Regions from separate parts of the Rhizobium sp. BK529 genome, predicted to be linked through region 1. Evidence: predicted binding sites of a transcription regulator. Region 1 holds the regulator's gene; each other region holds the start of a gene.
What was found. Region 1 encodes PhoB, which activates phosphate uptake and scavenging genes when phosphate is short. Its sites were predicted from a motif close to TGTCATNNANCTGTCAT; they were not measured.
Positions count from the first base shown of each region.

Region 2: phnC (phosphonate ABC transporter ATP-binding protein) is a predicted target of PhoB. The motif match lies at 2,116-2,132, and genes of this name have one in related genera.
Region 3: FHX08_RS06270 (DUF47 domain-containing protein) is a predicted target of PhoB. The motif match lies at 1,579-1,595, and genes of this name have one in related genera.

Region 1 is NZ_JACIAU010000001.1:2,920,325-2,923,564, reverse strand. Features, by position in the region: gene pstB (phosphate ABC transporter ATP-binding protein PstB) at 1-23, shown strand, start outside; gene phoU (phosphate signaling complex protein PhoU) at 68-781, shown strand; gene phoB (phosphate regulon transcriptional regulator PhoB) at 1,010-1,693, shown strand; gene FHX08_RS14705 (pyrroline-5-carboxylate reductase) at 1,819-2,607, opposite strand; gene FHX08_RS14700 (GcrA family cell cycle regulator) at 2,907-3,240, opposite strand, start outside.
Region 2 is NZ_JACIAU010000002.1:539,629-542,868, forward strand. Features, by position in the region: gene phnE (phosphonate ABC transporter, permease protein PhnE) at 1-168, opposite strand, end outside; gene phnD (phosphonate ABC transporter substrate-binding protein) at 236-1,150, opposite strand; gene phnC (phosphonate ABC transporter ATP-binding protein) at 1,207-2,028, opposite strand; gene FHX08_RS19520 (alpha-D-ribose 1-methylphosphonate 5-triphosphate diphosphatase) at 2,246-3,240, opposite strand, start outside.
Region 3 is NZ_JACIAU010000001.1:1,230,773-1,234,012, reverse strand. Features, by position in the region: gene FHX08_RS06275 (inorganic phosphate transporter) at 1-892, opposite strand, end outside; gene FHX08_RS06270 (DUF47 domain-containing protein) at 892-1,536, opposite strand; gene FHX08_RS06265 (NUDIX hydrolase) at 1,649-2,203, shown strand; gene FHX08_RS06260 (oxaloacetate decarboxylase) at 2,213-3,025, opposite strand; gene FHX08_RS06255 (ABC transporter permease) at 3,165-3,240, opposite strand, start outside.

The sequences.
Region 1 (3,240 bases):
ATATCATGGGCCGGTTCGGCTGAGTTTGGAGATGTGAAGCCTTCCCGATTTTCGAGGACAAAGCCCCATGGCATCGACACATATTTTCTCTGCTTACGATGACGACCTGAAGTTCCTGTCCCGGCGCATTGCCGAGATGGGCGGCCTTGCCGAACAGATGGGTGCCGACGCTGTTCGCGCGCTCGTCAACGGTGACACCGCGCTCGCACAGAAAGTCATCTCGGACGACGTGATCCTCGATCATGCCGAGCGCGAAATCAACGACAAGGCGATTGTCACGATCGCCCGTCGCCAGCCGATGGCCTCCGACCTTCGCGAGATCATGGGTTCGATCCGTATCGCCGCCGACCTCGAGCGCGTCGGCGATCTCGGCAAGAACACGGCCAAGCGTGTCATCGCCGTGCAGAGCACCGGCGTTCCGCGCAAGCTCGCCCGCGGTCTCGAGCATCTTTCCGAACTGGCGCTCGTCCAGCTCAAGGAAGTGCTCGACGTCTACACGACGCGTTCGGCCGACAAGGCAAAGTCGATCCGCGAGCGCGACGATGAAATCGACGCGATGTACACCTCGCTGTTCCGCGAACTCCTGACCTACATGATGGAAGATCCGCGCAACATCACGAGCTGCACGCATCTTCTCTTCTGCGCCAAGAACATCGAGCGCATCGGCGATCATGCGACCAACATCGCCGAGACGATCTACTACATGGCAACCGGTTCCCAGCCGGAGGGCGAGCGTCCGAAGGACGACAGCTCCAACACCGTCGGCGCAGTCACGGAGTAATCCGGACCTGCCCATTGCATGCGCGCCCTCGCCGGGGGCGCGCAGAAAGCATGTCGCGCAAAAGTGTGCAGCGGTTTTGCGATAACGACATGCGAAAAAAGCTTACAGCGCGGCAGCGGATCCGAAGGATCGCGACACGCTTTAGGTGCAGCCAATTCCGAGTTTCTGCATGGTCCCTTGTTTAAATCACCCCCGGTTTAAGGATCATGCATTAGGAGACTGACACGCATGATCCCAAGAGTTGCAGTTGTTGAAGATGAAGAGGCACTCAGCGTGCTTCTCCGCTACAACCTCGAAGCGGAAGGTTTCGAGGTGGATACGATCCTCCGTGGCGACGAGGCGGAAATCCGGCTTCAGGAGCGCACGCCGGACCTGCTCATCCTTGACTGGATGCTGCCGGGCGTTTCCGGCATCGAGCTCTGCCGCCGACTGCGCATGCGACCGGAGACCGAGCGCCTGCCGATCATCATGCTGACGGCACGCGGCGAGGAAAGCGAGCGCGTTCGCGGTCTCTCGACCGGCGCCGACGACTATGTCGTCAAGCCCTTCTCCACGCCGGAGCTTGTCGCCCGCGTCAAGGCGATGCTGCGCCGCGCCCGTCCCGAGGTTCTCTCCACCGTTCTGAAGTGTGGAGATATCGAGCTCGATCGCGAAACCCATCGCGTTCATCGCAAGAGCCGCGAAGTCCGCCTCGGTCCCACCGAATTCCGCCTGCTGGAATTCCTGATGTCATCGCCGGGCCGGGTCTTCTCCCGTTCCCAGCTTCTGGACGGCGTCTGGGGCCATGACATCTATGTGGACGAACGCACCGTCGACGTCCATGTCGGCCGCCTGCGCAAGGCGCTGAACTTCTCCAACATGCAGGACGTCATCCGCACCGTCCGCGGTGCGGGATATTCCATGGAAGCTTAATCCGAGTGATCGGAGGTCCAGACGGGTCGCCCGCTTGACGGGCGGCCTGTTTGTCTATGTGGAACTCCCAACTCCTAATGAAAGCCGACACCCAGCGCCGAAGCGAGCCTCGAAAGAACCTGCTTTTACAGGCGGATGCGCGCAAGAATTCGATCAAGAGCCTTTTGCAGAGCCGCCATGCCGCCGAACGCGCGAAAGTCTTCGAGCACCTGTTCATTCAATCCGCCCTTGGTCGAATGCTCACCGATGAGCTCGTCGAAACTCGCCATAGGTTTTGAACGGGCGGCATGGGCGAGGCCGGAAAACAATTGACGGAGGTAGGCGTCGCCAGACGGTCCCGAAAGCCCCTGGCTCTGCAGCCAGGTCGACGTCGCCTCAAGGATGCCGAAATAGCTGGCCATCAGGCAGCTCGCCACCGCGAGAAGTTCGAACTCAAGTTTGTTTTCAACCTGGATCGCCGTTCCGAGCGCCGAAAAGAGGGCGTGGGAAACTTCGTCGGGCGGGTAGATCGCAGTCGCCCCCTGAAGATCTGCGACGAACGGAAGTGGAATTGCCAGGCTTAGGCGAACCGGTGGATCGATCCACGCCAGCAGTTGATCCATTGGCGTGGCCGCGACAAAGCTGATGACATGGTGGCCCGGCCGAAATCGGAGCGAGCGGACGACCTCCTCGGCAATTTGCGGCCTCACGGCCAAAAATGCGAGATCGGAGCGGTCGAGGACATCCTGATTGCTTAAAGCGATCGACACATTCTCGTTTGCCGCCGCGAGACGGGCGGCGACGCCTGCGTTACGCGGTGACAGCACGATCGGTGTGTCGCGAAACGCTGTCTTGCCCAATCCGGTGACGACGGCCTCTGTAATCGTGCCCGTCCCGACGAATCCCATTGTCATGCGCTTCGGATCGATCTCCATTGGCACCCCTGAGCGACTGTTTGCGCCGTGCTACTCGACGAGAATACCGCATCTGGATCAGAAAATCGCGCTACAGCGCCATGACGACCGTTCCATGCCGGTCGAGGCTGAAACGCATCGGTGATGTTGGCCACATAAGTTCGCATTGTCAGGCATGGTGGAAGGCCGGCAGAGCTCGGCCTTCGAACGACCGTGGCCGGGAGCCGTTTTCCCGCGCTCCTGTGCCGGCTAAAAAAATCACCCCTCCGCGCATCGGCGAGGAGGGGTGACGGTACGTTTGGTCTGTTGGAGGTCGCCGATCAGGCGACCCGGACAGCCTTGCGGCGTTCGCTGACCGGCTGATAGGCGAGGCGCGCATGATAGTTGCAGTAGGGCGATGAATCCGGGGAGTCGCAGCCGCAGAAGTAGAAGTCGTCCTTCAGCGGGTCGCCGACCGGCCACTTGCAGGTGCGCTCTGTCAGCTCCGTCAGTCCGAGGCGACGGGAGATCGGCACGACCACGTTTGCGGCCGGCACGTAGTCCATCTCCTCGACGGTTTCGATCTCGATCTCTTCCTTCAGCATCGTTGCGCCCTGCTGGCGCGTCACGGTGCGGGTGGCGATGCGAGATGTATAGTTCGGAGCGCGCGGTGCC
Region 2 (3,240 bases), on a different contig from region 1:
CAGATTGACCTCGGTCATGTCGAAGAAGCCACCCGTCCAGGCCGTCAGCAGCACCGCGGCGGCAAAGACCGCGACTGAAACAAGCTGCATGATTTTGGTGCGACTGCGGATGCGATGGTATTCGGCCTCGAACTGGCGGATGGCGATAGAGGGCGATGCTGTCGTCATGTCTGATCCCGGTCGTGGGAGCGCCAGAGGGCGCGGCGCTCCCGTTGTTTGGCGTCGGTGGAAGATATCAGCCGTTGCGGCGTTGCTTCTTCAGCCAGTCGCGCATGTCGACGATCCACTGGTAACGCTGGTGATTGACATCGACATACCCCTTGGAGGTGGAGTTGTCGCCACCGCTCATTTCCTTGAAGGCGTCGGGCGCCTTTTCAGGCGTTGCCTTTACCGCCGCCTTGACCTCGGCGATCATGTCGGCCGGCAGGTTCGTGCGGGTTGTGAAGGGACCGTTGGTGATCTCAGGCGACTGCCAGATGCGGCAGATCTCGCCCTTCGGGATCATGCCCTTGGATTCCATGCGCTGCGGTATGCCGCTGATGTCGTTGTTGATATAGGTCGCCGCAGCATCGAACTGCTTGTTGGCAACCGCCATCACGCCGGTCTCGTGTGCGCCGGAGAAGGGAATGGCAGAGAAGAAGGTCTTAGGATCGTAGCCTTGCTTAACGAGGTTATAGTAGGGCACGGCGTAGCCGGAGGTCGAATCCGGATCGGCGAAGGCGAGAACCTTGCCCTTGAGGTCGTCGACCGACTTGTAGCCGGAATCGCAGCGAACGGTGACGACGGAATAGTAGCCGGTCGAGCCGTCCTGTTCCTGGCCGGCGAGCAGCGGCTCAACGCCACCATTGGTCTCGGTATAGGCGGCAGCATAGGCCGAGGAGCCGAGGAAGGCGAATTCGATCTGGTCGGATGCAAGCGCCTGGATGACGCCGTCATAATTGCCGGCGGTGAAGATCTCGACCTTCACGCCGAGTTCCTTTTCAAGATACTGCTGGAAGCCGACGCGGCGTGCGATACGGTCCTTTTCGTTCTCGCCCGAGAGAACGCCGAGGCGGATCGTCTTGTACTGGTCTTTCCAGCCGTCGGCGTGGGCCTCGCTGGAAAGGGCAAGCGCAGCCGTTACGGCCGCAAGCATGAGGACGTTTTTCATTCCAACTCTCCTGTTGCAAAAAGAAGCCCGCGGCCTGGCGCCGCCGCGGGCGAAACTCATACCGCCTGGTAAACCTTTTCTTTTGTGGCTCGACCTGCGTTGAATGAGGTGGATGTCACGGCCTCGTCGATTTCTGCGTCGTAATCGTCGGTACCGTAAATTTCGCGGACCCGCTCCTGGGTCAGATCCGCCGGCGCGCCGTCAAAGCGCACCCGCCCGGCCCGCATGGCAATGATGCGTTCGCAATAGTTCCGGGCAGTATCGAGCGTATGAAGATTGACCAGAACGGTAATGCCGTCCTCGCGGTTGATCTTACGCAGCGCCTCCATGACCCGCGTCGCATTGGCCGGGTCGAGCGAGGCGATCGGCTCGTCGGCAAGCATGATCTTCGGGTTCTGTACCAGCGCCTTGGCGATGGCCACGCGCTGCTGTTGTCCGCCCGACAGGGTACCGGCCCGCTGCAGCGCCTGCGGCACGAGGTCGAGCCGGTCGAGTGCGCGGATTGCCATCTCCTTTTCCTCGTCCGTGAAACGGCGAAGCATGGAAGAGATAAAGCCGTGCTGGGCGACGCGGCCGATCAGCACATTGGTCAGCACATCCATGCGCTCGACCAGATTGAACTGCTGGAACACCATGGCGCAGGAGGCGCGCCAGAGGCGCAATTCACGGCCGCGCAGCTTGGTAATGTCCTTGCCGTCGAACATGATGGTGCCCGATGTCGGATCGACCAGGCGATTGATCAGCCGGAGCAACGTCGACTTGCCGGCGCCACTGCGACCGATAATGCCGACCATTTGCCCGGCATCGATCGAAAGATTTACATCGTCGACCGCGTGTGTTTGACCGAATTTCTTCCTGAGAGAGTGAAGTTCAAGCACCGGAAAACCTCTGCTTGTCAGAAACGCCAAAGACGAACCTGAATTATACTTAATATCAGTCTATGAAATAAAATATAACATTCCAATGTGACAGTTTTATTAAGTAATTTCTCAATATTTGCCGATAGTTACGCTATTTCTATCAAGTAATACATCCGGAATTTCCGGATGTATTTTGTCGCAGGAGAGCGCGTGACGCCTTGCTGCATCAGGCCACTTACGCAGCCCGTTGAAATCGCCGGACAATTCCGTCTGAGTAAACCTGCTTGCCCCGGCAGAAGGTGGCTCGTACCCGCGGAAGGCGGCCATGCTCGGCGATGACGAGATCGGCACGAAGCCCGACTTCGATTGCGCCCCGGTCCATAAGCCCGAGCGCTCGGGCGGGGTTGGCGCTGACCAGCGCGACAGAAGCCGCCAACCCGCCCGATCCAGCTTCGGCGAGCGCGATCGCCGCCGGAAGCATGGCGGAGGGATGATAATCACTTGCCAGGATATCGAGAACGCCGCGTTCATAGGCCTCGCGTGCAGAAAGGTTGCCTGAATAGGACAGACCGCGAAGCGCGTTCGGTGCGCCCATGGCCGTTGCAAGTCCGAGCTTGCGGGCCTCTTGTGCTGCGGCCATCGTCACCGGAAATTCGCTGATGCGTGCACCCAGCCCTTCGACGATCACGACTTTCTCGATGCTATCATCGTCGTGGGAGGCAATGATGACGCCGTGGTCTCGGGCCGTTGCTGCAATGCCTTCAAGATTGTCGACCGCGTCATTGTTCTGGGCGCGGTTTTCCATGCGTTCGCGCACGCGATGGGCAGCCTGTTCGATCGTGATCTTGTTGTTGCGCGCGATCGTCTCGATATGCCGCTCGACATCGCGGTACTGGCCCTGACCCGGCGTATGGTCCATCAGCGAGACGAGATCGAGCGCACCGGCCCGCAGCAGATCCTCGATCACGACTCGGGCATGAGTGAAAGTGATTTCGAAGCGCGCATGAACCCTGTGGTCGATCAGAAGATCGTTCTTCCGGAGCTCGACGAGTGTCTGGATGATCGAGCGCGAATGTTCTTCCGAGCGAATGTGTCCGTAGCCGCTATTGGCATGGAAGGACAAAGCCGCGTATGCGGTGGTGATGCCGTTGCCGGCGAGCTTCTTATCGAGTTCGAAGATGCCGAGTTCCAGTGGGAAGCGCACATTCGGCCGAGGCTCAATCTCGCGTT
Region 3 (3,240 bases), 1.7 Mb from region 1:
AAAGACGCCGCGCGGCGCCGACGCCGATGATCGCTCCAGTGATCGTATGGGTCGTCGACACGGGAATACCGAGCCATGTCGCGCCGAACAGCGTCAGCGCCCCGCCGGTTTCGGCACAAAAGCCCTGCATCGGATTGAGCCTCGTGATCTTCGAGCCCATCGTGTGAACGATCCGCCAGCCGCCGAAGAGCGTACCCAGCGCCATGGCCGACTGGCAGGATATGACCACCCAGAGCGGCACATGGAAGCTCGGACCGAGCTGCCCCTGGCTGAAGAGCAAAACGGCGATGATGCCCATTGTCTTCTGCGCATCGTTGCCGCCATGGCCGAGCGAATAGAGCGAGGCTGAGATGAACTGCATGAAGCGAAAGGTGCGGTCGACCGCAAAGGGTGTCTGGCGCACGAAGAGCCAGGAGACGACGAGGACGAAGAACAGCGCGAGCAGAAAACCGATTGCCGGCGACATGACGATCGCGCCGACCGTCTTCAACAACCCGCCCCAGACGATGGAGCTGAAGCCCACCTTTGCCCATCCCGCCCCGACAAGCCCGCCGACCAGCGCATGCGACGAAGACGAGGGAATGCCGAACAGCCAGGTGACGATGTTCCAGACGATCGCTCCCATCAGCGCCGCAAAAATCACCTGCGGGGAAACGATCGAGGGATCGATGATGCCGGTGCCGAGCGTTTCGGCGACATGCAGGCCGAAAAACAGGAAGGCGATGAAATTGAAGAAAGCCGCCCAGCCGACGGCGTAATGCGGCCGCAGAACCCGGGTGGAAACGATGGTCGCAATCGAATTTGCCGCATCATGGAGCCCGTTGAGGAAATCGAAGAACAGCGCCACACCGACGAGAGCGATCAGCAGCGGAAGGGAAAGAGAGGCTTCCATCAGACGTTCTCGATGACGACGCCGCTGATTTCATTGGCGACGTCCTCGAACCGGTCGACGATCTTTTCCAGATTGGAGTAGATCTCGCTGCCGATCATATAGGCCATGGCATTGCCGCTGGCGCCATGGCGGTGATAGAGCTCCTTCAGCCCTTCGTCATGCAGCTCGTCGGCGCGGCCTTCCACTCGTGTGATCTCCTCGGCGATGGTCGAAAGCCGCGAGGCATTGGCGCCGATCTTGTCGAGCAGGCCTATCGCCTGTTGCATCAGGGCCGCCGCCTTGACGATCTCGCCGCCGAGTTGCTGCATCAGCGGATCGAAACGCGATTGCTCGAAGAGGCGAATGATCTTCACGGTCTTGTGCATCATGTCGATCGCATCATCCATGGACTGGATCAGATCCTTGATATCGCCGCGGTCGAAGGGCGTGATGAAGCTGCGGCGGATGGCAAGCAGCACCTCGCGGGTAATCTGGTCAGCCTCGTCTTCCAGCGCGATGATGCGATCGCAATTCTCCTCGACCGCCTCGCCTCTCAGGAGCTTCTCCATCGCTTCGGCTGCCGCTACGACGGTTTTCGCATGCCTGCAGAACATCTCGTAGAAGCGGTCCTCCCGCGGCATCATCTTGCGAAACACGCTCATCATCTCAGGCGATCCTTCCCTGTGTGCACGACGGTCATGAGGGAATGTCATAAATGTGTCATAAACCGTCGCAGGCAATTGATCGAAAAAGTAAAAATTGGCAATGCTGGATGTCATGAAATCCAGTAAAAAAGGCGCAAAGTCTCGCGCCGGTTCATCAAGCCCCCTGCTGAAGCAGCTTGCAGAACGACCGGAGAAGCTGTTCTCCGGCGCCTTTCGCCAGCAATATGGCGCGCTCTGCTTCCGCTACAGGAAAGGCGGTCCGGAGACCGATTACCCCGAAATCGAAGTCCTCGTCGTCACCACGCGCGACAGCGGCCGCTGGATCATTCCCAAGGGCTGGCCGATGAAAAAGAAGAAGCCGCATGAGGCAGCCGCCATAGAGGCCTGGGAGGAAGCCGGCGTGCGCGGAACCGTCAGAAAACAGCCGGTCGGCCGCTACACCTACCTCAAGGAACTGGATGACGGCGACGTTGTTCCCTGTATCGTCGATATCTTCCAGATCGAGGTGGAGGCCGCACAGAGCCAATTCAGGGAAGTCGGCCAGCGCGTGCTCGACTGGGTGAGCCCGGACGAAGCGGCCCGGCGCGTGCGCGAACTCGAGCTAAAATCCCTGCTCGTCGATTTCCACCCCCGGCACGGCAAGGGGCAGCGCAAGAAGAAGGGCTGATGAGCAGCCCTACTCCCGGTCGACCTGCTTCTCCTGCGACATGAGCCGGCTGAGGGTGGCCGCCGGGATCGCATCGGCGGCATAAGTGAAGGTGCCCGACGACTTCACTTCCTCGGCCGCCCGCAGCAGCGCGCCAAGTGCGGCGCGCGCAAAGGATCCGCCCACACTTACCCGGCGCACACCTGCCGCCGAGAGTTCGGCAACGCTGTAGCGCGGCCCCTTCAGCCCCATCACCACATTGACGGGTTTGTCGACAGCCGCGCAGACCGTTCGGATGGTGTCGATGTCAGGCAGGCCGGGCGCATAGAGCACATCCGAGCCGGCTGCCGAGAAAGCCTGCAGCCGCTGGATCGTGTCGTCGAGATCGGGCCGCTCCCAAAGAAAATTCTCCGCCCTCGCCGTCAGCAGGAAAGGCAGTTTCCGCGACGCCTCCGCCGCGGCCTGCACGCGCTCGACGGCCTGCGCGAGATCATAAATAGGCCTTGACGGATCGCCGGTGGCGTCTTCGATCGATCCGCCGACCAGTCCGATCGCGGAAGCAAGCCGGATCGTCTCGGCGCAGATCTCGGGTGCCGCGCCAAATCCGTCTTCGAGATCGGCAGACACCGGAAGATCGCTTGCCCCGACGATCTCGGCAGCGTTGTCGAGGATCTCGCTGCGCGTCAGGCTCGCAAAGGAATCCCGCTTGCCCTTCGAAAAGGCGTAACCGGCGCTGGTTGTCGCCAAGGCCTCAAAACCAAGGTTAGCCAGAATTCGAGCCGAGCCTGCATCCCACGGGTTCGGCATGACGAATGCCTCGCTCCGTTGATGCAATGCCTTCAGTCACTCGAACTTCACCTGCTGTTCTGCCACGACTCTCCTCCTCTGCAAATGACAGTGAGAGACAGCCTAGCAGCTAAGAACAGAATATGAACAAACAAATGCTGCTTTAGCGGATTTCACCGCTGGCCGTCGCCATGCGTCAGTTGCGCAGCCTGTATCCCGTCTTGAAAATCCATCCGAGCGTCGTGAGGCATATCACCAGAAACAGCGAGATC